DNA from 2 places in the Pectobacterium actinidiae genome. Region 1 is predicted to be linked to the other one. Evidence: predicted binding sites of a transcription regulator. Region 1 holds the regulator's gene; the other holds the start of a gene.
What was found. Region 1 encodes LexA, which represses DNA repair genes until DNA is damaged. Its sites were predicted from a motif close to TNCTGTATGTACATACAGNA; they were not measured.
Positions count from the first base shown of each region.

Region 2: umuD (translesion error-prone DNA polymerase V autoproteolytic subunit) is a predicted target of LexA. The motif match lies at 5,951-5,970, and genes of this name have one in related genera.

Region 1 covers NZ_JRMH01000001.1:381,483-393,525, reverse strand. The annotation lists gene KKH3_RS01640 (YqjK-like family protein) at 1-166, shown strand, start outside; gene KKH3_RS01635 (DoxX family protein) at 440-835, shown strand; gene KKH3_RS01630 (glutathione S-transferase family protein) at 944-1,939, shown strand; gene KKH3_RS01625 (LysR family transcriptional regulator) at 2,011-2,907, opposite strand; gene KKH3_RS01620 (pirin family protein) at 3,020-3,718, shown strand; gene zur (zinc uptake transcriptional repressor Zur) at 3,841-4,350, shown strand; gene KKH3_RS01610 (CsbD family protein) at 4,395-4,604, opposite strand; gene lexA (transcriptional repressor LexA) at 5,067-5,675, opposite strand; gene KKH3_RS01600 (diacylglycerol kinase) at 5,786-6,151, opposite strand; gene plsB (glycerol-3-phosphate 1-O-acyltransferase PlsB) at 6,279-8,792, shown strand; gene ubiA (4-hydroxybenzoate octaprenyltransferase) at 8,935-9,798, opposite strand; gene ubiC (chorismate lyase) at 9,833-10,342, opposite strand; gene groL (chaperonin GroEL) at 10,604-12,043, opposite strand, start outside.
Region 2 covers NZ_JRMH01000001.1:2,441,390-2,453,432, forward strand. The annotation lists gene pdxR (MocR-like pyridoxine biosynthesis transcription factor PdxR) at 138-1,631, shown strand; gene KKH3_RS10395 (ABC transporter ATP-binding protein) at 1,835-2,929, shown strand; gene KKH3_RS10400 (GlsB/YeaQ/YmgE family stress response membrane protein) at 3,026-3,274, opposite strand; gene cho (excinuclease Cho) at 3,411-4,256, opposite strand; gene umuC (translesion error-prone DNA polymerase V subunit UmuC) at 4,253-5,518, opposite strand; gene umuD (translesion error-prone DNA polymerase V autoproteolytic subunit) at 5,518-5,937, opposite strand; gene KKH3_RS10420 (helix-turn-helix transcriptional regulator) at 6,109-6,732, opposite strand; gene KKH3_RS10425 (threo-3-hydroxy-L-aspartate ammonia-lyase) at 6,955-7,929, shown strand; gene KKH3_RS10430 (ornithine cyclodeaminase family protein) at 7,939-8,880, shown strand; gene KKH3_RS10435 (DSD1 family PLP-dependent enzyme) at 8,877-10,019, shown strand; gene KKH3_RS10440 (OsmC family protein) at 10,107-10,583, opposite strand; gene KKH3_RS10445 (MarR family winged helix-turn-helix transcriptional regulator) at 10,629-11,174, opposite strand; gene KKH3_RS10450 (EamA family transporter) at 11,237-12,043, shown strand, end outside.

The DNA of each region.
Region 1 (12,043 bases):
CTGGCAAAGCCTGATGCAGTGGCGTAAATACTGGATCGTGGGCTCCAGCCTCGTGGCACTTTATGGTGTGCGCCATCCCAGCCGTATGATCCGCTGGGGACGCCGCCTCGTCGGGCTCTGGGGAACCGTCAAACTCGTCCGCAAAACGTTTGAGCCACGTCCGTAATCCTTCCTATCGACCTGGCGATCTGCCTTTGCTATACGCCATTATTCACTTCATATTTGCCTGACGCGCTCACGTCATTGCAGCGCGTTCTTGCATCATTCACTGAACATCAATTTTTCTGAAATACAGCAACAATTATACTCGCTGGTAGCCTAAATCATCTCTCTATACTATCTGCCCATAACCTGATGGCGGGCCACGTTTTCAGACAACACCCGCTACAACAAGCACAACAGGGCGATATAGCCCACAATAAAATCAATTGGAGAGATGATGAAAAATTTAGAAAGTACTGCACTGCTGGTTGCACGTATCTTAATGCCAATTCTGTTTATCGTTGCAGGTTACGGTAAGCTGGGTGATGCCTATGCAGGCACACAACAATACATGCAGGCAATGGGGGTTCCGACCTTCCTGCTGCCGCTGACCATTCTCCTGGAACTGGGTGGCGGTTTGGCGGTTCTGTTCGGCCTGCTGACTCGTACTGTCGCGCTGTTCACCGCGGGCTTTACTCTGCTGACTGCACTGATTTTCCACTCTAACTTTGCGGAAGGCATGAACCAGCTGATGTTCATGAAAAACCTGACCATCGCTGGCGGCTACCTCCTGCTGGCTGTAACTGGCCCAGGCGCATTCAGTATCGACCGCCTGCTGGGCAAGAAGTGGTAAGACGAGCCTTGTCCGGCCTGTACTACACTTAATAGTCGAATAACGAATTAGACGGCAAGCCCACACAGCTTGCCGTCGCTTTGTCATCACTCACTAACGGGAGGATTTATGGGACAACTGGTTGACGGCGTATGGCACGATACCTGGTATGAAACCAAATCTACCGGCGGACATTTCAAGCGTTCAGAATCCGCATTCCGCAACTGGGTCACGCCTGATGGTGCACCCGGTCTCACTGGCACAGGAGGCTTTCCTGCCCAATCTGGCCGTTATCATCTCTATGTTTCGCTCGCCTGCCCGTGGGCACACCGCACGTTGCTCATGCGACAGTTGAAAGGGTTAGTCGATCACATCGCCGTTTCAGTCGTGCATCCGCTTATGCTCGATCATGGCTGGACGTTCGGTACCGATTTTGAAGCGGCGACAGGTGACTCACTCTATCAGCACGAATTCCTTTACCAGCTCTATCTGCATGCCATGCCAGACTACAGCGGTCGGGTAACCGTGCCCGTCTTATGGGATACCGAGCAGCACACCATCGTGAGTAACGAATCCGCCGATATCATCCGCATGCTGAACAGCGCTTTTGATGGCGTGGGAGCAACAGTGGGAGATTATTACCCAGAAGCGCTACGTGCTCAGATTGACGAACTGAACGGCTGGATTTACGACAAGGTCAACAACGGTGTTTACAAAGCCGGTTTTGCGACAAGCCAGTCAGCCTATGATGAATCCGCCACGACCGTTTTCGCCGCGCTATCCGATCTGGAGAGCATTCTGGCGAAACAGCGCTACCTGACGGGCGAACAGTTAACCGAAGCCGACCTGCGACTGTGGACGACGCTGATCCGTTTCGATCCGGTCTATCACACGCATTTTAAATGCGATAAATATCGCCTGAGTGATTACCCAAATCTGTTCGGTTTTCTGCGTGATATTTATCAGATACCCGGCATCGCCGATACCGTCGATATGGCGCATATTCGTCACCACTACTACCGTAGCCACGGCACGATTAATCCGCATGGCGTGATATCGCTGGGTCCAGAGCAAGATCTCAACCAGCCTCATCAGCGTGATAAGACGTTTATCAATTTATACTGAGATGTTGTCGCTGCGCGATGAAGAGCAAGGCAAGGTGTGGTTCCACACCTTGCTACAGAAAAATGCAGGATTTAAGGCTGGTTAAGCAGTTTTGGAATTTCACGCAGGAACCAGGATTTCGCCTCACCCATGCTGTCTCGCCGCCACGCCATAATAATCTGGCTTTCCATCTGATGCTCCGGCCCAATGACCAGTAAACGCCCTTCGGCAATATCTTGCGCCACCATTGGATAAGGCATGGTCGCGACGCCTAATCCCGCCAGCAGCGCACGCCGCTTATCATCCAGCGAACTCACCGTCAGACGTTGCTGTTTATCCAACAGCTGCACGGTCAGTACCGGGCGTTCGCGCGCAGTATCCGCCACCGCAATCCCACGATATTTTACCCGGGTTGCATCCGATAACGGTTCAGGTTCCTGATGAATCGGATGCTCTGGGCTGGCAACATAAACGTTATTCATCGTGTACAGCTTACGGGTGTTCATTTCGGAAGAGGCACGAAAATGCATGTCCGGCGCAATCACGATATCGGCTCGCCCTTGTTCAAGGCGCTCCCACGCCCCCGCCAGCACTTCCGTCAGAATCGATACCTGCGTATTGGCTTTGAGCGCCAGTTTATCGATTAATGGGAAAATCCGCTGAGTCGGAATCAGGGCTTCCGTCACAATCGTCAGGTGCGTTTCCCAGCCGCGAGCCAGCGCTTCTGCATCCGTAGTGAGTTTATCCGCCGCTTCCAGCAGGATACGTCCGCGTTCCAGCAGCATCCGTCCGACATTCGTGAATTTAGTACGATGGCCGGAACGATCGAACAGCACCACATCTAACTCTTCTTCCAGTTTCTGCATGGTATAGCTCAGTGCCGAAGGCACCCTACCCAGCTCGTCTGCCGCAGCGGCAAAGCTGCCACGGCGATCGATCGCATCCATCACCCTCAACGCTTCAAGCGTCAATGCTCGTTCTTTCGCCATCTTCGTACTCATTCAGGAATTTTGAACATACCCACCAGATTAACTAGCTAACAATCCAACGTCCACACAATTACTATCGGTTTAATAAATAATTCTCTGGGGGATAAAAATTATGATCACACGAAGAGCAGCGGGGCAATGCGGCCAGGCCGACTATGGCTGGTTACAGGCTCGCTATACCTTTTCTTTTGGTCACTATTTTGACCCACAGCTGCTGGGCTACGCTTCTCTGCGCGTGCTCAATCAGGAAGTATTGGCACCGGGGGCCTCATTCCAGCCGCGAACCTACCCACGGGTTGATATTCTGAACATTATTCTTCAGGGCGAAGCGGAATACCGCGACAGCAACGGTTGCCACATTCAGGCTAAAACCGGAGATGTGCTGTTGCTCGCCACTCAGCCAAACGTCAGCTATAGCGAACATAATACCAGCGCCAATAAGCCGCTGACGCGGCTGCAATTATGGCTGAATGCCTGCCAGACCCGAGAGAACAGCCCGTTGCAGCGTATGGGGTTAAATTCATCAAACCACACTCTGCTTGCTTCACCGGAAGGTGAACACAACAGCCTGCAACTGCGACAGCAGGTTTGGATCCATCATGTCGATCTCCAGCAGAATGAGCAAAGCACGATCGCGCTACAGGGGAATCAGGCGTATCTCCAGCTAATCCACGGTTCAATGGCGGTGAAAGGCAGCCAGAACAGTGAAACACTACACTGCGGCGACGGTGCTTTTATTAAGGACGAAACGGTGTTGACGCTACAGGCAGAGTCGCCTTTGCGGGCACTGCTCATCGATCTGGTTGTGTAGCACTTCTGTCCGCTGTTTTTGTAGGGAGTTGTATTCGCAGGAAAACGCCGCCAGTTCGGCGTTTTTATTCAGTCGTGGTAAGATATCCGTCTTGTTCCTCAATGCGTCAGGGTGATATGACAATGGATTCAACCAAACAGGACAAACTTCTTGCCCAGGCTGAACAGATTTGTCAGCAGCGCGCTGTGCGTCTAACACCACAGCGGTTAGAGGTTTTACGCCTTATGGCACAGCAGTCTGGTGCTATTAGCGCTTATGACCTGCTGGATTTGCTGCGCGTTTCCGAGCCTCAGGCGAAACCGCCGACCGTCTATCGCGCGCTGGATTTTCTGCTGGAACAAGGCTTCATTCATCGAGTCGAATCAAACAACAGCTACGTGCTGTGTCACCATATCGAAGACCACAGCCATACATCTGCCCTTTTCATCTGCGATCGCTGCGGGCAGGTTACCGAGCGCCAAACCGAGGGTGTGGAAGAAACATTACGCAACCTGGCACAGCAGTCGGGGTTTACACTGCGCCACAGCGTTGTGGAAGCACACGGGTTATGTGGAGGCTGTCAGGAAGTCGCATCATGCAAGCAGCCGGATCATTGCGATCACGACCATACGGTTCCCATTAAAAAACGATAGCCCTAAGGGCTATCGTCTCTTTCAGCAAAGAAGCATCACGTTCGCTACCAGTGATATTTGTGATGCTCTTCCCAGTGTTTCACTTCTTTCTCTGCCGCTTCTTTTTCGTATCCGTAACGCTCCTGGATTCTCCCCACAAGCTGGTCACGTTTACCTTCGATGACCGTCAGATCGTCATCCGTTAATTTGCCCCATTGCTCTTTCGCTTTACCTTTAAACTGTTTCCAGTTACCGCTGGCTTGGTCTTTATTCATAAGAATCTCCGTACCTTAGGTGAATTGCGCATGAAAAAACCGTAACTACCGACTTATGCGTCAGTTTCAGATAAATAGGTTTATTCAGTAAGCAGCATCATAACTATGTGAAACATGACGGTACTCTTCGCCACTGTCTGCCTTGATTACCGGAGCTATCTACATGTGATAGCTAATGCTCAATCGGCAAACGATCAATCAAGATAAAAATGCTTACCTTGATAAAAATTATAGTCGAATATTTCACTTAAGATAAAAAAACAGGAATCTGTAACTGGATAGGGCATTAATAAAGGGAAATAACCACAAAAAGCAGTGATAAAACAGAGAGTAATGGAGATCGTAGAAAACGCGCACGAAATGTAACTAAATATATACGATGAGCAGATTAACACGCTAAAAGATTAACGCAAAACATGATGCACTGACCCGAACAGACGAGCAGTGCATCTCTGCGAATGGTTAGCTCCAGTCGCTGTTACGAATCACGCCAACGGCTAAACCTTCTATCGAAAAGCTTTGCTGACGCAGGTCGACAACAATCGGGGCAAACTCTTCATTTTCAGCGAGGAGGTGCACCATATTGCCTTGCTTTTTCAAGCGCTTCACCGTCACTTCATCGTCAATACGCGCGACGACAATCTGACCGTTACGCACATCTTCTGTTTTATGCACGGCCAGTAAATCGCCATCCATAATACCAATATTTTTCATCGACATACCGCTCACCCGCAGCAAGAAATCAGCGCTGGGTTTGAACATCGCAGGGTCAACCTGATAGTGACATTCGATATGTTCCTGCGCCAGCAGCGGTTCACCTGCGGCCACGCGACCAACCAGAGGAATACCCGTCTCTTCTTCCATCAGCAGACGAATACCACGAGAAGCGCCCGATACAATTTCAATCACACCTTTACGCGCCAGCGCTTTCAGATGTTCTTCAGCCGCATTGGGAGAGCGAAACCCCAGTTGTTGAGCAATTTCCGCGCGCGTTGGCGGCATTCCGGTTTGCGCAATATGATCGCGGATCAGGTCATAAACCTGCTGCTGCCTTGCTGTTAGTACTTTCATTCCGCCCCCTGGTTGTTTATACAGTCTTGCTGTGAGTATATACAGGTAAGGCACAATTGGGAATGAAGATATCGGCAAAGCCCCTGACTTTTACTCATTTATGCGCGCCGTCAGGCAAAATGTTGCCAGAGGATACTGCCCCACACGACAGCGGCTAACAAGATGGCAACAAAGACAGCAGCCGAACCGATATCTTTCGCCCGACCGGATAATTCATGATGCTCAAGTCCAATGCGATCGACCACCGCTTCAATGGCGCTGTTAGCCAACTCAAACAGCATAATCAATACCACAGACCCGATCAGCAGCAGTTTTTCGACCAGCGTAACCGGCAGCAAACACGCAACAATGACGCCGACAAGGGTCAGAATTGTCTCCTGACGAAACGCCGCCTCATGCTGCCACGCCTGCTTCAGTCCCTTAAAGGAATAACCGGTCGCCTTAATAATCCGGGTCATCCCCGTTGCTTTATTCATTTATCCTCCGCTATTTATGCAAAATAGTTCGCATTTTAACGCGCTCGTGTTGTCTCATCACCACAGATCTCCGGCGCAGTTTCTGGTATCCTTGCGGCGCATTGCTAACAAGAGGCTCCACGTTGTTATGTCAGGTTGGCGTAAAATTTACTATAAATTATTGAATCTCCCACTGAAATTGCTGGTGAAAAGCAAAGTCATTCCCGCAGATCCCGTGGTCGAGTTGGGGTTAGATCCCTCACGTCCTATACTCTATGTTCTGCCTTATAACTCTCAGGCGGATCTCTTGACGCTACGTGCGAAATGCCTGGCATTGGGGCTACCCGATCCTTCGGTATCGTTCGAATTCAATGGCGTCGAACTTCCTAGCCACGTCTTTATTAATGACGGGCCGCGTGTCTTCCGCTATTACGTTCCCAAGCAGAAATCCGTCAAGCTGTTCCACGACTATCTGGACTTGCATCGTGCCAATCCAGACTTAGACGTACAGATGGTGCCAGTTTCCGTGATGTTTGGGCGTTCTCCGGGTCGGGAAGGCCACTCTCAGGCCGCACCACACCTCCGGTTGCTCAACGGTATCGAGAAATTCTTCGCCGTCCTGTGGCTAGGCCGCGACAGTTTTGTCCGCTTCTCCAGTCCGGTGTCGCTGCGCTATATGGCGACCGAGCACGGCACTGACAAAACCATAGCCCACAAACTGGCGCGTGTCGCACGTATGCATTTCTCCCGCCAGCGTTTGGCGGCAGTTGGACCGCGCTTGCCGGTGCGTCAGGAGCTGTTCAACAAGCTGCTGGATTCCAAAGCGATCAAGAAAGCCGTAGACGATGAGGCGCGCAGTAAGAAGATTTCTTATGAGAAAGCGCAGCAGAATGCGATTGCGCTGATGGAAGAAATCGCCGCCGATTTCTCCTACGAGGCCGTGCGTCTGTCGGATCGCGTATTAAGCTGGACGTGGAACCGCCTTTATCAGGGGATTAACGTCCACAACGCCGAGCGTGTTCGCCAACTGGCACAGGATGGCCACGGTATTGTCTATGTGCCCTGCCACCGCAGCCACATGGATTACCTGCTGCTGTCCTACGTCCTGTACCATCAGGGTTTAGTGCCGCCACACATCGCCGCAGGCATCAACCTTAATTTCTGGCCAGCAGGACCGATCTTCCGCCGTCTTGGCGCATTCTTTATTCGCCGTACCTTCAAAGGCAACAAGCTGTATTCCACGATTTTCCGTGAATATCTGGGTGAGCTGTTTGCTCGCGGTTATTCGGTTGAATACTTCATGGAAGGCGGACGTTCACGCACGGGCCGTCTGTTAGAGCCGAAAACCGGTACGCTGGCGATGACCATTCAGGCCATGCTCAGAGGCGGTACGCGCCCTATCACGCTGGTACCGATTTATGTCGGCTACGAACATGTGATGGAAGTCGGCACCTATGCAAAAGAGCTGCGCGGTGCGGCGAAGGAGAAAGAAGGTTTTATGCAGATGGTGCGCGGTTTGCGCAAACTGCGTAATTTAGGTCAGGGTTATGTGAACTTCGGTGAACCACTCCCTCTGACAACCTATCTTAATCAGCATGTTCCGCAATGGCGTGATGCGATCGATCCCATCGAGGCACAGCGTCCAAGCTGGCTCACGCCGACGGTGCAAGATATCTCTATGGATATCATGGTGCGCATCAATAATTCCGCGGCAGCAAACGCGATGAACCTGTGCTCTACGGCCTTGTTAGCCTCGCGCCAGCGCTCACTGACGCGCGAACAAATGCACGAACAGCTGGATTGCTATCTACAGTTGCTGCGTCAGGTTCCTTATCATAAAGATATTACGGCACCGAAGAAGACAGCGGATGAACTGCTGGAACACGCGCTGGGCATGAACAAGTTTGAAGTCGAGAAGGATAGCATTGGCGATATCATCATTCTGCCACGCGAACAGGCAGTACTGATGACGTACTATCGCAATAATATCCAGCACCTGTTGGTCTTGCCGTCACTGCTTGCCAGCATCGTCATCCATCATCGTCGGATTACGCTTGACGACGTCGTGCGACAAATCACGTTGATCTATCCGCTGCTGCAAGCTGAGCTATTCCTGCACTATTCCAAAGAGCAGTTGCCGGACGTACTGGAAACGTTGGCTAACGAACTGATTCGACAAGAGCTACTGTGCAGTCGTGACGGTCAGTTAGCTATCAATCCGCCACGCATCCGTACACTGCAACTGCTGTCAGCAGGCGTGCGTGAAACGCTGCAACGCTATGCGATCACGTTGTCCTTGCTGTGCGCGAACCCAGCAATCAACCGTGGAACGCTGGAGAAGGAAAGCCGGAACATGGCACAGCGCCTGTCCGTTCTGCACGGAATAAATGCGCCGGAATTCTTTGATAAAGCGGTGTTCTCAACGCTGGTCGCAACCTTACGTACTGAAGGATATATCACCGACAGTGCGGAAACGGCGCAAGGCGATATCGTGGCAATCTACAATATCCTCGGCGATCTGATCACCCCGGAAGTTCGGTTAACGATCGAAAGCGCCAGCTCATCTGCTGACATGGAAGCCAACAATCAGTTGGGGATCGACAGTCAGATAGAAACCAATAATCCGGCAGTAGAAAACGCGGAAGAAACAAAGCAGGCGTAGTCGGACAGGAATCACGGGGAAATGGCGGATAACACGCCGCCATCAAACTGTAGATGTGTTTGGTATGACAAACATTTCAACGCCTTTCACCATAAAAAAAGCAGCGAGAAATCGCTGCTTTTTTTATCTCTGATAATTCGCTCTATAAGCCAAACAGCACGCCAATAAATATTGCCATACCCGCATATTTATTATTATGGAATGCCTTAAAACAGGCATCGCGCTCGCGCTCGGAAGTCAGCACTTGCTGATAAACGAACATTCCCGCAGCCACCAATAGCGAAATATAGTACGGCATTCCTAATCCGGTAATGATACCCAAAACCAGTAGCAGCGCCAGCATACCAAACTGCAATAACCCGATGATAAGATTGTCAAAACGACCAAATAGTATCGCCGTGGATTTCACGCCGATCTTAAGGTCATCATCACGATCCACCATCGCATATTGGGTATCGTAGGCGACCGTCCAGCAAATATACGCTAAAAACATCATCCAGCAGCTCGCTGGCAGGCTTTCACTCACCGCCGCATAAGCCATCGGAATTGACCAGCCAAACGCCGCGCCCAGCACAAACTGAGGAAGATGGCTGACCCGTTTCATAAACGGATAGACCCATGCCAGAACTAGCCCCGCAACGGACAGCCAGATCGTCATCTTATTCAGCGTCAGCACCAGACCAAACGCCAGCAAGACCAGCATGACAAACAGCACTTTGGCCGCTCGCTCGCTCACCTCACCGCTGGGTAAGGGGCGAGAAGCGGTACGTTTTACATGACCGTCAAAATGACGATCGGCATAATCATTGATGACGCAGCCAGCCGCACGCATTAAGAAAACGCCAGCGACAAAGACAAACAGCGTCCACGGAGCAGGCGCTCCCCCGCCCGCCAGCCACAGCGCCCATAGCGTTGGCCACAGCAGCAACAGAGAACCTATCGGTTTATCAATCCGCATCAAGCGACAATAAGCCAGCCATTTCCCTGCTGTAACACTTCTTTCCAAGGATTTATCTCCTCAAATTACCTGCCAACCTTCATCACCGGGTGAAATAAATCGGTGATTCCGGTAAGAAAAGCTCAGTCAACAATAACGGATGACCTGAAAGACACAGGCGAGAACGCCGCGCCCATAGGCCTTCGCAGCATCCGGTATGAATGTAGTCACGCGTCAGCGATTTTTGCTCAAATAGATAACGGCCTAACGGCTGCGTGCCTATTTTTGTCAGGGCTGAATCGGTGCCGTCGAGCGTTTGTTGTGGAACAAGGGTACGGCCGAACAGCCAGGGGCGATCGTCACCATACAACACCACTTCACGCAGCCAGTAACGCTCACTATATGGCAACTGTTCGCACTCTTCGCCCAGAGCCTGTGGCGTAATGAATCCCTCACGACAAAGTGTGACCTTGAGTTGGGCACAATATTTTTCAAGCCGCTGCGTCATCGAGCCGGCTTCCATCAGCCAGTCACCAATGTGCTCAGGTAATACCGAAGGGGGCTCAGTAAACCAGGAAATGGTGCGCAGAAGCGTAGACGCATCGTCAGACATTATCCCCACTCCAAACAGGGTATTTCTGTAATAAAGCATTCGTAAATAAAGTTAGCGTCCCTATTGTAGCGCAGAATGCTTACCCGATAACACGCTATAAACCAATTCATCCCTGATGTGGCAACATTTCAGCAATGCAGTGCATAAAAAAAGCACCACCCAGTCTCGCGACCAGATAGTGCTCTTTGAAGGACAGAAAGACGACTGTCTGTAACCTGACCCTGTCACCAGAAAATGGCTTCCGGCGACAATGGTGTCACATTACATCATGCCGCCCATACCACCCATGCCGCCCATACCACCAGCGCCACCTAAGTCAGGTGCATCACTTTTCGGCAGGTCGGTAACCATACATTCGGTAGTGATCATCAGACCAGCAACGGAAGCCGCGAACTGCAATGCAGAACGGGTTACTTTGGTTGGATCCAGGATACCGAAGTCGATCATGTTGCCGTATTCTTCAGTTGCGGCGTTGTAACCGTAGTTACCTTCGCCTGCTTTAACGCTGTTCGCAACCACAGATGGCTCTTCGCCAGCGTTGGAAACGATCTGACGCAGTGGCGCTTCCATCGCGCGCAGCGCAACTTTGATACCCACGTTCTGATCTTCGTTTTGAGCAGTCAGAGAAGCCAGTTTAGCGGCAACGCGAACCAGCGCCACACCACCACCAGCAACCACGCCTTCTTCTACCGCGGCGCGAGTCGCAGCCAGGGCATCTTCAACGCGTGCTTTCTTCTCTTTCATTTCAACTTCAGTTGCTGCGCCAACTTTGATAACGGCTACGCCGCCGGCCAGTTTAGCCACACGCTCTTGCAGTTTTTCTTTGTCGTAATCAGACGTTGCTTCTTCAACCTGCTGACGGATCTGAGCAACACGGCCCTGGATCGCAGCTTCTTCACCCGTACCATCGATGATGGTGGTGGTGTCTTTGTTGATCACAACGCGTTTTGCCTGACCCAGATCTTCCAGCGTCGCTTTTTCCAGCTCCAGACCGATCTCTTCAGAGATAACGGTACCACCAGTCAGCGTCGCGATGTCTTGCAGCATGGCTTTACGACGGTCGCCGAAGCCCGGTGCTTTCACCGCAGCAACTTTCACGATACCGCGCATGGTGTTAACCACCAGCGTTGCCAGCGCTTCGCCTTCAACATCCTCAGCAACGATAACCAGTGGTTTGCCGGCTTTCGCTACGGCTTCCAGTACTGGCAGCATTTCGCGGATGTTAGAGATTTTTTTGTCAGCCAGCAGGATGAACGGGCTTTCCAGTTCTACAGCACCAGTTTCCGGCTTGTTGATGAAGTACGGAGACAGGTAGCCACGGTCGAACTGCATACCTTCAACCACGTCCAGCTCGTCTTGCAGACCAGTACCTTCTTCAACGGTGATAACACCTTCTTTACCGACTTTGTCCATGGCTTCGGCAATCATTTTGCCTACGGTTTCGTCGGAGTTAGCAGAGATGGTACCAACTTGAGCAATCGCTTTAGAGTCAGAGCACGGTACAGAGAGGGCTTTCAGCTCTTCAACAGCGGCAACAACGGCTTTATCGATACCGCGCTTCAGATCCATCGGGTTCATGCCCGCTGCAACAGCTTTCAGGCCTTCAGTGATGATAGCCTGCGCCAATACGGTTGCGGTCGTGGTGCCGTCGCCTGCTGCGTCATTCGCTTTAGAGGCAACTTCTTTCACCATCTGCGCGCC
Region 2 (12,043 bases), 2.1 Mb from region 1:
CCCAAACACATCTGTTAGATGTTGAAGATGATTAGTTGAACGATGACAGTAAGTGTAGTCGCAAGATGATGGTGTCATTTAGACGCGAGATGGTTCTATAATCCAGTGCCAGTTTTGAATATTTGAAGGATCCACTTTTGCGCTCACTTCTGACCGACTTATTGCTACAGCGTTTAGCCAACCAGCAAGACGGTGCGCTGAATAAGCGTTTGTACGACTGCATTCGGCTAGCGATTCTTGATGGCGCGATTGCTGCTGGCGAGCGTTTGCCATCGTCACGCGATCTGGCGCAGCAACTGTCGCTGTCGCGCAATACCGTGCTAACGGCTTACGAACAGCTACTGGCAGAAGGTTATATCGAAGCGCGCAAAGGAAGTGGAACCTTCGTCACGGAACAGTTGCCCGATGGCAATATGCAGCCTGTAGATAGCAGTAATGCAGGCGATGTGCGTGAACCGAAACATGAGCTGTCGCGTCGCGGCATGCACCTGCTGGGCTACGCCGGTGCTTCCGTCCGCCAGTGGGGGGCGTTTATGCCAGGCATCCCAGATATCGCCAGCTTCCCTCACGATTTATGGCGACGTATTCAAACGCGCCTGACGCGACGTGTTCGCCCCGAACAGCTTTCCTATTCGCCGGTTGGCGGTTGCCCCGAACTCCAGTTGGCACTGGTGGATTACCTACGAGTCGCCCGTTCCGTGGAGTGCTCGCCGGAGCAAATTCTGATTACCGAAGGCACCCATCAGGCGATGGATTTGCTGGCCAAGATGCTGTGCAATCCCGGTGATTTGGCGTGGATTGAAGACCCGTGCTATTGGGGCATTCGCAATGTTCTGACGATTAACGGATTACGCGTCGCCCCTGTCGATGTGGATGAACAAGGGCTGGCACCGCCAGAAACGCTCTCGCCTGACGCCGCTCCGCGCCTGATCTGCGTGACACCGTCACATCAATATCCGCTGGGTGCGGTGATGAGTCTGACGCGCCGTCAGCGGTTGCTGGCACTGGCGCAGGAGCACGGCTGCTGGGTGGTGGAGGATGATTACGACAGCGAGTTCCGCTTTTCCGGCAGCCCAATCCCCGCACTACAAGGGTTACAGACACAATCGCCCGTGATCTACATCGGTACATTCAGTAAAACGCTCTACCCCGGCCTGCGTGTTAGCTACATGGTGCTGCCCCCGCTGCTGGCGCAGTCTCTGAAAACGGCACATTCCGAACTCTATCGCGGCGGACACTGGCTAACACAGGCGACGCTCGCGCAGTTTATCCACGAAGGTCACTACGCTGCACATATCCGCCGCATGCGCCTGCTGTATGCCAAGCGCCGCGCGCTATTGACATCACTGATCGAACAGCATCTGGGCGCGGATTACGTCGGCGACAACAGCAATGCCGGGCTGCATATGCTGCTCAGCCTGCCTTCCCACCTCGATGATGTTGTGCTGAGCGCCGCGATTTTGCGCCGTGGCGTGATGGTCAAACCGCTTTCCAGCTACTATCTGCAACCGACACAACAGCGCGGTTTATTACTGGGCTACGCCAGCGTGGAAGAGAGCCAAATGACGCAGGCTTTCTCGGTAATTGTGGCATGTATTCAGGCTCTGAATACACATGATTCAAACGCCTAACGCGACGCATTTTTATCTGGTATCGCTATCATCATCGTCCGCACCATTAGAGTGCCCCTTCCCGCGAAACGCTCCATTATGGGGCATCCACTGTGCCAGGCAACGGCATTTTTGCCTGTTGTAGTATGACAACCCTCAACTTTTTCGCATCCGGCATGGTTTATGCATTCTTATGAATAACAATGACTGCCGGAGAGTGAAAAATGAGAAATTATGTCAGCTTCAGGAATGTTCAGAAAACCTATGACGGTGACCGCCTGATCGTCAAAAACCTTAATCTGGATATCCGTGAAGGTGAATTTCTGACCCTGCTTGGGCCATCCGGCTCGGGAAAAACCACCAGTTTGATGATGCTCGCCGGATTTGAAACCCCGACGCAGGGGGAAATTATGCTGCGCGACGCCCCGCTGCACCATCTCCCACCGCACCAGCGCGACATTGGTATGGTGTTTCAGAACTACGCCCTGTTCCCACACATGACCGTGGCGGAGAATCTGGCGTTTCCCCTCTCCATTCGTCGCCTGAACCGTGCCGATATCAAAGAGAAAGTGGATCGGGTACTGGATCGTGTGAAGCTCACCAGCCTGGCCGATCGCTACCCAGCACAGATGTCCGGCGGCCAGCAGCAGCGTGTGGCGCTGGCTCGCGCACTGGTTTTCGAGCCAAAGCTGGTGCTGATGGATGAGCCGTTGGGCGCGTTGGATAAGCAACTACGCGAACATATGCAGTTGGAAATCAAAGAGCTGCATCAGTCGCTGGAATTAACTGTGGTGTACGTCACCCATGACCAGAGCGAAGCCATGACCATGTCCAACCGCGTCGCCGTGTTTAACGATGGCGTGATTCAGCAGATGGACAGCCCCAGCGACATCTACGAAAAACCGGAGAACGCGTTTGTGGCCCAGTTTATCGGCGAAAACAATACGCTGCTCGCCACACGCGCCGAGGCCGAAGGCGCGTTCTATCGGGCTACGCTGGACGACGGCACCTCGCTGCGCGCACTGAAAGTCCGCCCCAGCTCACCGGGCCGAAAAATCACGCTCTGCATCCGCCCGGAACGCATTCACGTCAACGCCGCTCATACCGACGACACCATGCAGCATGTCAAAGCCCGCATTCAGCAGTTCATCTATCTGGGCGATCACGTCAGGATGATGACGGAAGTGGCAGGCCAACCGCAGTTTATGGTGAAACTCCCCGCCAGCGAGATCCAGCCGCACTGGAAAGCCGGCACTGAGGTCAATCTATCGTGGCAGCCGGAACACCTGCGCGCGCTGGATAGCATCATTACGCATTAATAGCGCACTGACGGCATCAAGGAACACAGGAAAACATCCAGGTAGAAAATAAGAAAAGAAGCATGTTGCCCCAGAACAGGGGCAACGGATATAGCACTAGTCTCGAATCTTGCGGTATACCCACAGCACGACAATCGCGCCGACAACCGCTACCACAAAGCTGCCGAAGTTAAAGCCATCGACCCGGCCGAACCCAAAGAAAACGCTGATGTAGCCGCCCACGACCGCACCGACAATCCCGAGCAACACCGTCAGGATAAAGCCGCCACCGTCTTTACCGGGCATAATCCACTTAGCCAGAATCCCCGCAATCAAACCAAAAATAATCCAGGACAGAATTCCCATAACCACCTCACCTTTATTTCATCATACCCATATAAACGCCAATCCTTGACAGATAAGACGCGAATCCAAGTATAGACAAGGATTCTATCAACGTGCGCCAGACGGTAAATAAAAATGCTGGTACCCCATACCTATCTCATTCATCCAGCAAAATAATATCCACACCGTTACTGACAATAGGTTTGCATAAAATTTTGTAGCCATCGCTATCAAAATTTGCCGCAACGCGTTTTAGCGCTGCGACCTCTGATAATCGTGCAACCGTTCCCAAATAAAACCAGTTATGAATAATGTGATAATCCGTCTTTCCCTGACGACTTTCTTTGATAGCGATACGGCCTGGATAAGGCCAGCAGCTCAGCTTCATCGCTTCAAGCCGGATTGACAGCCGGCGTTGATGTTCCGAAATGGACTCTTTGCCACAGCAGGCACCGATGCATTTTTTCAATGCATGGCGAAAACAGGCTCTGCCCGCGGGCAGATGCTCAAAACCCAGCACCCCCAGGCACAGTTTTTCTTCATCAGCGATCGTTTTCAATGCATTCACCGCCGCAAGGCGGTGGCTAAACAGCCCATAAAGGCAGGATGTCGTGGAGAAATCGACATTTTTGGCGTAGACCACCTCAATAAGCCTTCCATCAAAATGGAACGAGCACAATTGACGTGAACGCCGCAGCCGCTTGTTAAAAAGCGGCACCTGCTGCTTAATCATCTGCGCTTCCAATAACAGCGCACCGATTTCCCCTGCCGTTTCAATAAATGTAATGCGGCGGGTCTGCCTCAACAGCTTTGCTTCTTTACGTGTACGCATATGCGACAACACCCGAGCACGGATGTTGATACTTTTGCCGATATACAGCGGCAGCGTTTCGCTGTCACCGTGAAAGACATACACTCCCGGCGCCGTAGGCAACCCATCCAATTCAGTACGCAGATGTTCTGGATATTGATAAATATCAGGTATTTTCTCAGGCAATATCATGATTTAACGACCTTCAAATCTTCCGCTCGCGTGGTATAAGCGGGCGAAAGCCGCTCTCGTTTCATGGACCAGTTGGGGTTAATTCCCTGACCCGCAAACCAAATTTTCCCCTTGCCAGACTGATTAATGCGATCGATAGCCGCCATTAAACTGGCGCTATTTGCATGGGGTTTACGCGCGTCAAACATATCCAGTTGTGCCACACCGTGCTGATAGAAATCGGACAACACCACTCCGGCTTTACAGTAACGGTATCCCTGTTTCCAGATGCAGTTCAGTGCTTCAATCGCTAGCGCAATAATGTCTCGCGTATCGTGAGTCGGGACGTGTGTCACGCGGGTAGCCTGCTCGCCATAATAATCCCCCCGTGGGACATGGGGGCTGGTGCGGATAAACACCGAAACCTGACAGCAATACTGCTTCTCATGGCGTAATTTCTCTGCCGCGCGCTCGGCATAACGGCACACGGCCTGATGCAGGTGAGCATACTCGGTAATCCGCGAGCTGAATGAACGGGAACACAGTATTTGCTGCTTGGCCGCCGCGGATTCTTCCACTTCCAGACAGGATTGTCCGCGCAATTCGCGTACCGTTCTTTCTACAACAACGCTAAAATTTCGCCGAATATAGGCGAGATCGCTGCGAGCCAGCGCCAAGGCACTCTCGATGCCCATTGATTCCAGTCTGCGTGCCAGTCGCCGTCCGATCCCCCAAACATCACCGACGGGCGTAATTGCCAGCAGTTTCTCCTGACGGGTCGGGCTGGACAAATCTACCACGCCCTGTGTTTTATGCCAGATTTTGGCCGCATGGTTAGCCAACTTGGCCAGCGTTTTGGTCGGCGCAATACCGACACCGACGGTCAAATGCGCTTCGCGCTTTATCCTTTCTTTGACCTGATGGCCAAAACACGCCAGCGACGTGCAGCGATCCACGCCGGACAAATTCAAAAATGCTTCATCGATGCTGTAGATTTCCACCGCAGGTGCCATCTCTTCTAAAATACTCATGACCCGAGCCGACATGTCAGCGTACAGCGCGTAATTGGAGGAGAAAACGGTGATGTCGTGTTTTTGAATGAGCTCACCGAGCTGAAATAACGGGGCGGCCATCTTTACTCCCAGCCGTTTTGCTTCATGAGAGCGGGCAATGACACAGCCGTCATTGTTGCTAAGCACAATGACTGGCTTGTCTGCTAAATCAGGGCGAAAAATTTTTTCACAGCTAGCATAAAACGTGTTCACATCCACCAAGGCGTACATCAGCGTGTCGCATGTATGACATAAGTCACGACACCAAAAATATCAAGGCTGTCGCACTCATTAATCGGAATCGGGGCATAGGCAACATTCATAGGAACCAATGCGCGGGTCGGTGTCAGTTGCAATTGCTTGATAGTGAACTCGCCGTCGAGCGCAGCAATAATGATATCGCCATGACGCGCCTGTAATGCGCTATCAACCACCACCAGATCGCCATCATGAATCCCCCCATCCACCATGGACTGACCGGACACGCGAACGAAGTAGGTTGCTGAGGGATGACGAACGCACAGCGTATTGAGGTCGATGCGCTGTTCAACATAATCATTCGCCGGACTGGGAAACCCGGCGGGCACCGTATCGGCATAAAGATTTAATTCCTGCTTATCGGGACAGGATTCGGGAAGGTATCGTTTCATCGCTCAGCAAGGTAACTGTATTTTTATACAGTATAGGAAGCGGCGTTTGACAATGCAATGCGCAACATTCCCTGACCGACGCGGATCGTCAGCCTTTCATCTTGGGTAAAAAGCCGATCCATATCACATCAGTGACTTACGCATTACGCAAGGTGGCATAAAAATATTCCGTTACTCCTTGGCATACAAATACACCGACGCCCGCGATACGCCAAGGTGCTGTGCGATAGTTTCCATCGATTTTTTCACTTCCAGCAGGCCGCTGTCTTTCAGTTCCTGAAGCAGGATTTTTCTGTCCTGCGCTTTTAGCGCCCGTGGCGTGGTGGCAAGTCGTGCGGCGAAGTGATCGATGTGTTGCCTGATCGCCGCCGCGCCGTTTGGCTCCAGGTGTTCAGTCACTGAGTCAGACGCAAGCTGGGTGAACTGCGCCAGCGCATTTTGCATGCCGCGAAATAGCGTCATATCGACGTTCAGGCACAGCGCGGCGACGTATTCACCTTGCGCATTTTTGATGCCAACCGAGGTACTTTTTACCGGACGTCCGTCAGCAAACTGGTTGGCGTAGTTCGCCAGAATGTTAGGAAATTCAGGTGAAGCAATGCGCGCAAGACCCAGTTCCGTCGCAGGCGCGCCAACCTCCCTGCCAGAAAGGTTATTGTGAATGGAAAGTATCGCGTGTTCCGGGTTTTTCAGATCGTGCACAACCACTTCACAGAATGGCGCGAACGTCTCGCTCAGCCCTTTCGCTATCGCATCTAACTGCGTCAGCAGCAGACCTTCTCCTGATGTAGCCATCTTATCTCCAATCACAACAGCGTTTTCTGCCGCAGAGTGTACCACACGCCCACGTTTCGCTTTCTTTCAGCGCCACATGACACCTCTCACATAATCCATCATTTAAAAATAAATCAAATTAGACAATTTATCTAATTTTATATATTTTGTTTATTACGTATTCGACACTATCGGGGGCAACAGCCTCGGTATTCATAATCACTAACAACAGGTGATCCAGACATGAGCGACTTACGCCTCCCAACCTACGACGATGTGGTAGCCGCTGCGGAACGTATCGATGGCTACGCCAATAAAACACCGGTGATGACATCGCGCACGGTCAATGACGCGTTCGGCGCAGAGGTTTTCTTCAAATGTGAAAACTTCCAGCGCATGGGCGCATTTAAGTTTCGCGGTGCCATGAACGCACTGTTGCAGTTCTCGAACGAGCAGAAAGCCGCTGGCGTGGTCACCTTTTCTTCCGGTAACCATGCGCAGGCGATTGCTCTGGCCGCTAAATTACTCGGCATCCCCGCAACGATCGTCATGCCACACGATGCCCCGGCGGCAAAGGTCGCCGCCACGCGCGGTTACGGTGGGAACGTGGTGGAATACAATCGATATACCGAAGATCGTGAGCAGATCGGTCGCGATCTGGCGAAAAAGCATGGCCTGACGCTCATTCCGCCTTACGACCATCCGCACGTGATTACTGGGCAAGGCACGGCGGCGAAAGAGCTGCTGGAAGAAACCGGTGAACTGGATGCCCTATTCGTCTGCTTAGGCGGCGGTGGATTGCTGTCAGGTTGTGCGCTTGCCACCCGTCAGCTATCCCCACAGTGCAAAATTTATGGCGTCGAGCCTCTCGCGGGTAACGACGGGCAACAATCTTTCCGTAGCGGCAACATTGTGCATATCGATACACCCAAGACCATCGCCGACGGCGCACAGACCCAGCATCTGGGCAACTATACCTTCCCTCTGATTCGCCAGAACGTTGACGATATTCTCACCGTGACAGATGGCGACCTGATTGACGCGATGCGGTTTTACGCCGAACGCATGAAGATCGTCGTTGAGCCAACGGGGTGCCTCAGCTTTGCGGCGGCACGTAATCTCAGAGAATCGCTACGCGGCAAACGCATCGGCATTATGATCAGCGGTGGGAATGTCGATATCAGCCGCTACGGCGCATTTTTGACCGGAAATGCTTAGGGGAATACGATGATCTTTATTTCTGAAGCTGAATCCGCGGCGCTCATCAGCCATGAGCTGGCCTATGATGCGGTGCGTGAAGCCTTGCTGGCTGCCAGTGAACCGGAAGCACGCAGTTTTCCGGTGGTACACGGGCAAGGCTCCGATCCGGTCAATACATTCAGCATCAAGGCTTCTGCAACCCATGAACTTGCCGGACTAAAAGTCGGTTCGTTCTGGCCGGGAAATCCCGCGAATGGGCTGCCCCGCCACAATTCCCTCATTCTGCTGTTCGATCAGCAAATCGGGAAAATAACTGTCGCGATTGAAGCCGGCAAGGTGAATGCCTTTCGTACCGCCGCCGCCAACGCCGTTGCAGCCGATTTGCTGGCAAGACCTGATGCTTCGGTCCTGGCCGTGTTCGGAACCGGTCATCAGGCTCGCTATGAATGCGCTGCGCTGGCAAGAATACGGCCACTTCATACCGTGCTGATTGTCGGGCGCGATAACAGCAAATCCGCAGACATGGCGCGAGAGCTCAAGGCCGCCGGGCTGAATGCGCAAATCAGCGATGCCGAAAGCGCCTGTCGGGCAGCAGATATCATCGTCACCGCAACGCCATCACGCACACCGCTTTTTAGCGCCGACTGGGTGAAAGCGGGAACGCACGTTGTCAGCATGGGATCCGATGCCGTCGGCAAACAGGAATTACCTCCCGAGCTGTTTACCGCGAGTCGTCTGTTTTGCGATCTGCCTTCCCAATCCCGAATAATCGGTGATTTCCAACACGCGCCAACCGGTGTGACGCTGACCGCCATTGGTGATGTGATTAGCGCAAACGCAGCGGGACGGCAAACGCCGGACGATATCACCGTGTTTGATAGCTCCGGCTTATCTATTCAGGACTTATATGTTGGCCAGCGCATTCTTGCTGCCTGGCAGCAGGCTAAACGAAATGAAGGTGCACAATGAACAATAGTGAATGGCTTAACGCGCTGGAAACGCCTTTTTTGCTGATTGATGAATTCCGCTTTCAACGCAATATCGACAGGCTGTATCAGCGTACAGAAAAATTAGGCAGCCAGATTCGGCCACATCTCAAAACGTTACGGTCAATTGAAGCCGCCCGTTATCTACTCAAAGATGCCGCGTCTCCCGCAACGGTTTCGACGCTGGCAGAAGCGGAAGCCTTTGCCAACGCGGGTTACACCAACCTGCTCTACGCCGTAGGGATCGCCCCACACAAGCTGCCGCGCATCGCCAACTTAATCCACAAAGGCGTGAATATTCATATTCTGCTGGATAGCGCAGAGCAGGCACGCGCAGTAACTGATTTCGCGCTCGCCAATAGCGTGACGTTTTCGGTGTTTATTGAGATCGACTGTGACGGGCATCGCGGCGGCATTCCACCGGAAAGCGACGCGTTGCTTAAGCTGGCGAAGCAGATCGACGGCAACGGTGCAACGCTCACCGGCCTGCTGGCGCATGCGGGAGAATCCTACGCCTGCCGCACGGACGATGCGATTAGAGCGGCCGCGCGTGCCGAGTGCAACGCCATCAATACCGCCGGACAGCGTGTACGGGCGCTGGGAATTGCCTGCCCCGTACTCAGCGTCGGTGCCACACCGACAGCGCATTTTGCCGAAGATCTCACTGGCATTACCGAAGTCCGAGCGGGCGTTTTCACCACGTTCGATCTGGTGATGAAAAATGTCGGAGTTTGTTCACTGGATGATATCGCCCTGTCGGTCGTCAGTACCGTGATTGGGCATAACCGCGAAAAAGGCTGGGTGTTTATCGATGCAGGCTGGATGGCGCTTTCCCGCGATCGCGGCACCGCCTCTCAGGCAAAAGATTACGGTTACGGGCTGGTGTGTGACCGCTATGGCAGCCCTTACAACGACCTCTGCGTGACGATCACCAATCAGGAACACGGCATTATTGCGCTCCCCGCCGACAGTGGCTTTTCGGTCGATAATTTCCCCGTCGGCTCCCGGTTGCGGATACTGCCTAACCACGCCTGTGCGACGGCCGCGATGCATCAACACTATCAGGTTTTGAAATCACACAGGAATGAGCAGGAAACCTGGCAGCGCATTACCGGATGGTGATGGGCGACTAAACATCAACGGCCATCCCGCCCGATCTGAACGCATCGGGCGGTCATTCGTGTTAGTCGCGGTTATCTCAGAGCCTCGTCAACCGTTCGTCCCTAACGTCGGTTCGCAGTTCACAGGAAAATTCACCGAGTGAGCGATGTAGCAGGCATCGTGCGCCAGTTCATGCAATTTGGCATATTGCTCGACGGTGGGCTGCTTCTCACCGCTGAATGTCACCTGAGGACGCAGCGTAACGTCCAGCATCGCCATTTTTCCCGCCGCATTAACGCCCATCGTCCCTACCGCATTGTCCTGATAATCATCTACACAGAAACGCTTTTTAGCCGCAATGGAAAGAAACCACAGCATATGGCAGCTCGACAACGAGGCAACCAGCGCTTCTTCAGGGTCGACCGCATCCTCCTGCGAAAAAGGCAGTGGAACGACATGGGGCGATGACGAGGCGCGTAGCGTAATACCACCATCAAACTGCCACTGGTGCAGGCGACTATAGCGGTTATCAATAAAATCTTGCCCATCGCGTTGCCAGCAAATTGAAGCATGGTATTCAGACATCGTTCAGTTCCTTTTGTATTAACAGATTCAGGTTAGCGCAGTGGCTTAATTTGTCTCTTTAGGTTCAACGCGTCCTGCGTGCCTTTCCAAACCTCGCAGTAGCGCGGCGAGATTAGCGTCAAGCGCAGCCAGAACCTCGGCAGGCAGTACCGACAGCACCTGACGTTCATTCTCAATATGTGCCTCAACGGCACGATTGATCAGTTCCAGTCCCGTACTGGTGAGCTGCACGAGCATACTGCGCGCATCCTGCTCATTCTGCACACGCTCAATAAATCCTCGGGTTTCAAGGCGCTTGAGCCGGTGAGTCATGGTGCCTGACGTCACCATCAGCGTGGAAAACAGTTCAGTCGGACTCAGACAATGTGGTGCGCCAGCCCGCCGCAGCGTAGCCAGCATATCAAACTCCCAACTGCTCAGTTCGAATCTGGAGAAACAGGCTTCCAGCCGCTGCTCCATGAGCACAGCACAGCGCCGGAGACGCCCAATTGGCCCCATGGGGCTGGCATCCAAATCGGGGCGCTCGCGCCGCCACTGGTCAAGGATGGTGTCGACTGCGTCATGTTCGCGCTCGCTAGTTTGATTTTTCATTTATCTTGACTTCAAGGTAATTGATCAACACTATCATAATATCTTGAATTAAAGGTAAAGTCATGAACACCACATTCTCATCACACTATTGGCGTGACGTTATACTCACGGCGCTGGCTCCCGCAATTTGGGGATCGACCTACATCGTAACATCAGAAATCCTGCCACCGGATCGCCCCTTCACGGCGGCGCTGATTCGCGTGCTGCCTGCGGGTTTGCTGTTACTTGTATTCACCCGACGCTTCCCCGCCCGGCGAGACTGGTGGCGTGTGGTTGTGCTCAGCGCCCTGAATATCGGCGTCTTTCAGGCATTGCTGTTCGTTGCGGCTTATCGTTTGCCCGGCGGGCTGGCCGCGGTATTAGGTGCGATCCAACCGCTGCTGGTTATGGTGTTGGTCTGGGCAGTGGATCATCGCGCCCCCAGATTGGCTACGCTGTGGTCAGCGATCATCGGCGTGGGAGGCATGGCCATTTTGCTGCTGTCGCCGCAAACGATAGTTGAACCCGTGGGAATTGCTGCCGCGCTGCTGGGTGCGTTGTGTATGGCGGCAGGAGTCTGGCTGACCCGCCGCTGGCAACTTGATTTGCCCGTACTGCCTCTGACCGGCTGGCAACTCTTTATCGGTGGCTTGATGCTGGCACCCGTCGCGTGGGGAGTCGACGCGCCCTTACCTGCTTTAACCCTGTCACAGTACGCCGCCTACGCCTATCTCTGCCTTGCAGGTGCCGTGATCGCTTATGGACTGTGGTTTCGTGGCATAACCCGTCTGCCGACGATTGCCGTTGCATCATTGGGATTACTAAGTCCGTTAACTGCCGTCGTGCTGGGTTGGGGGTTGCTTTCACAGTCGATGACTGACACAGCATTT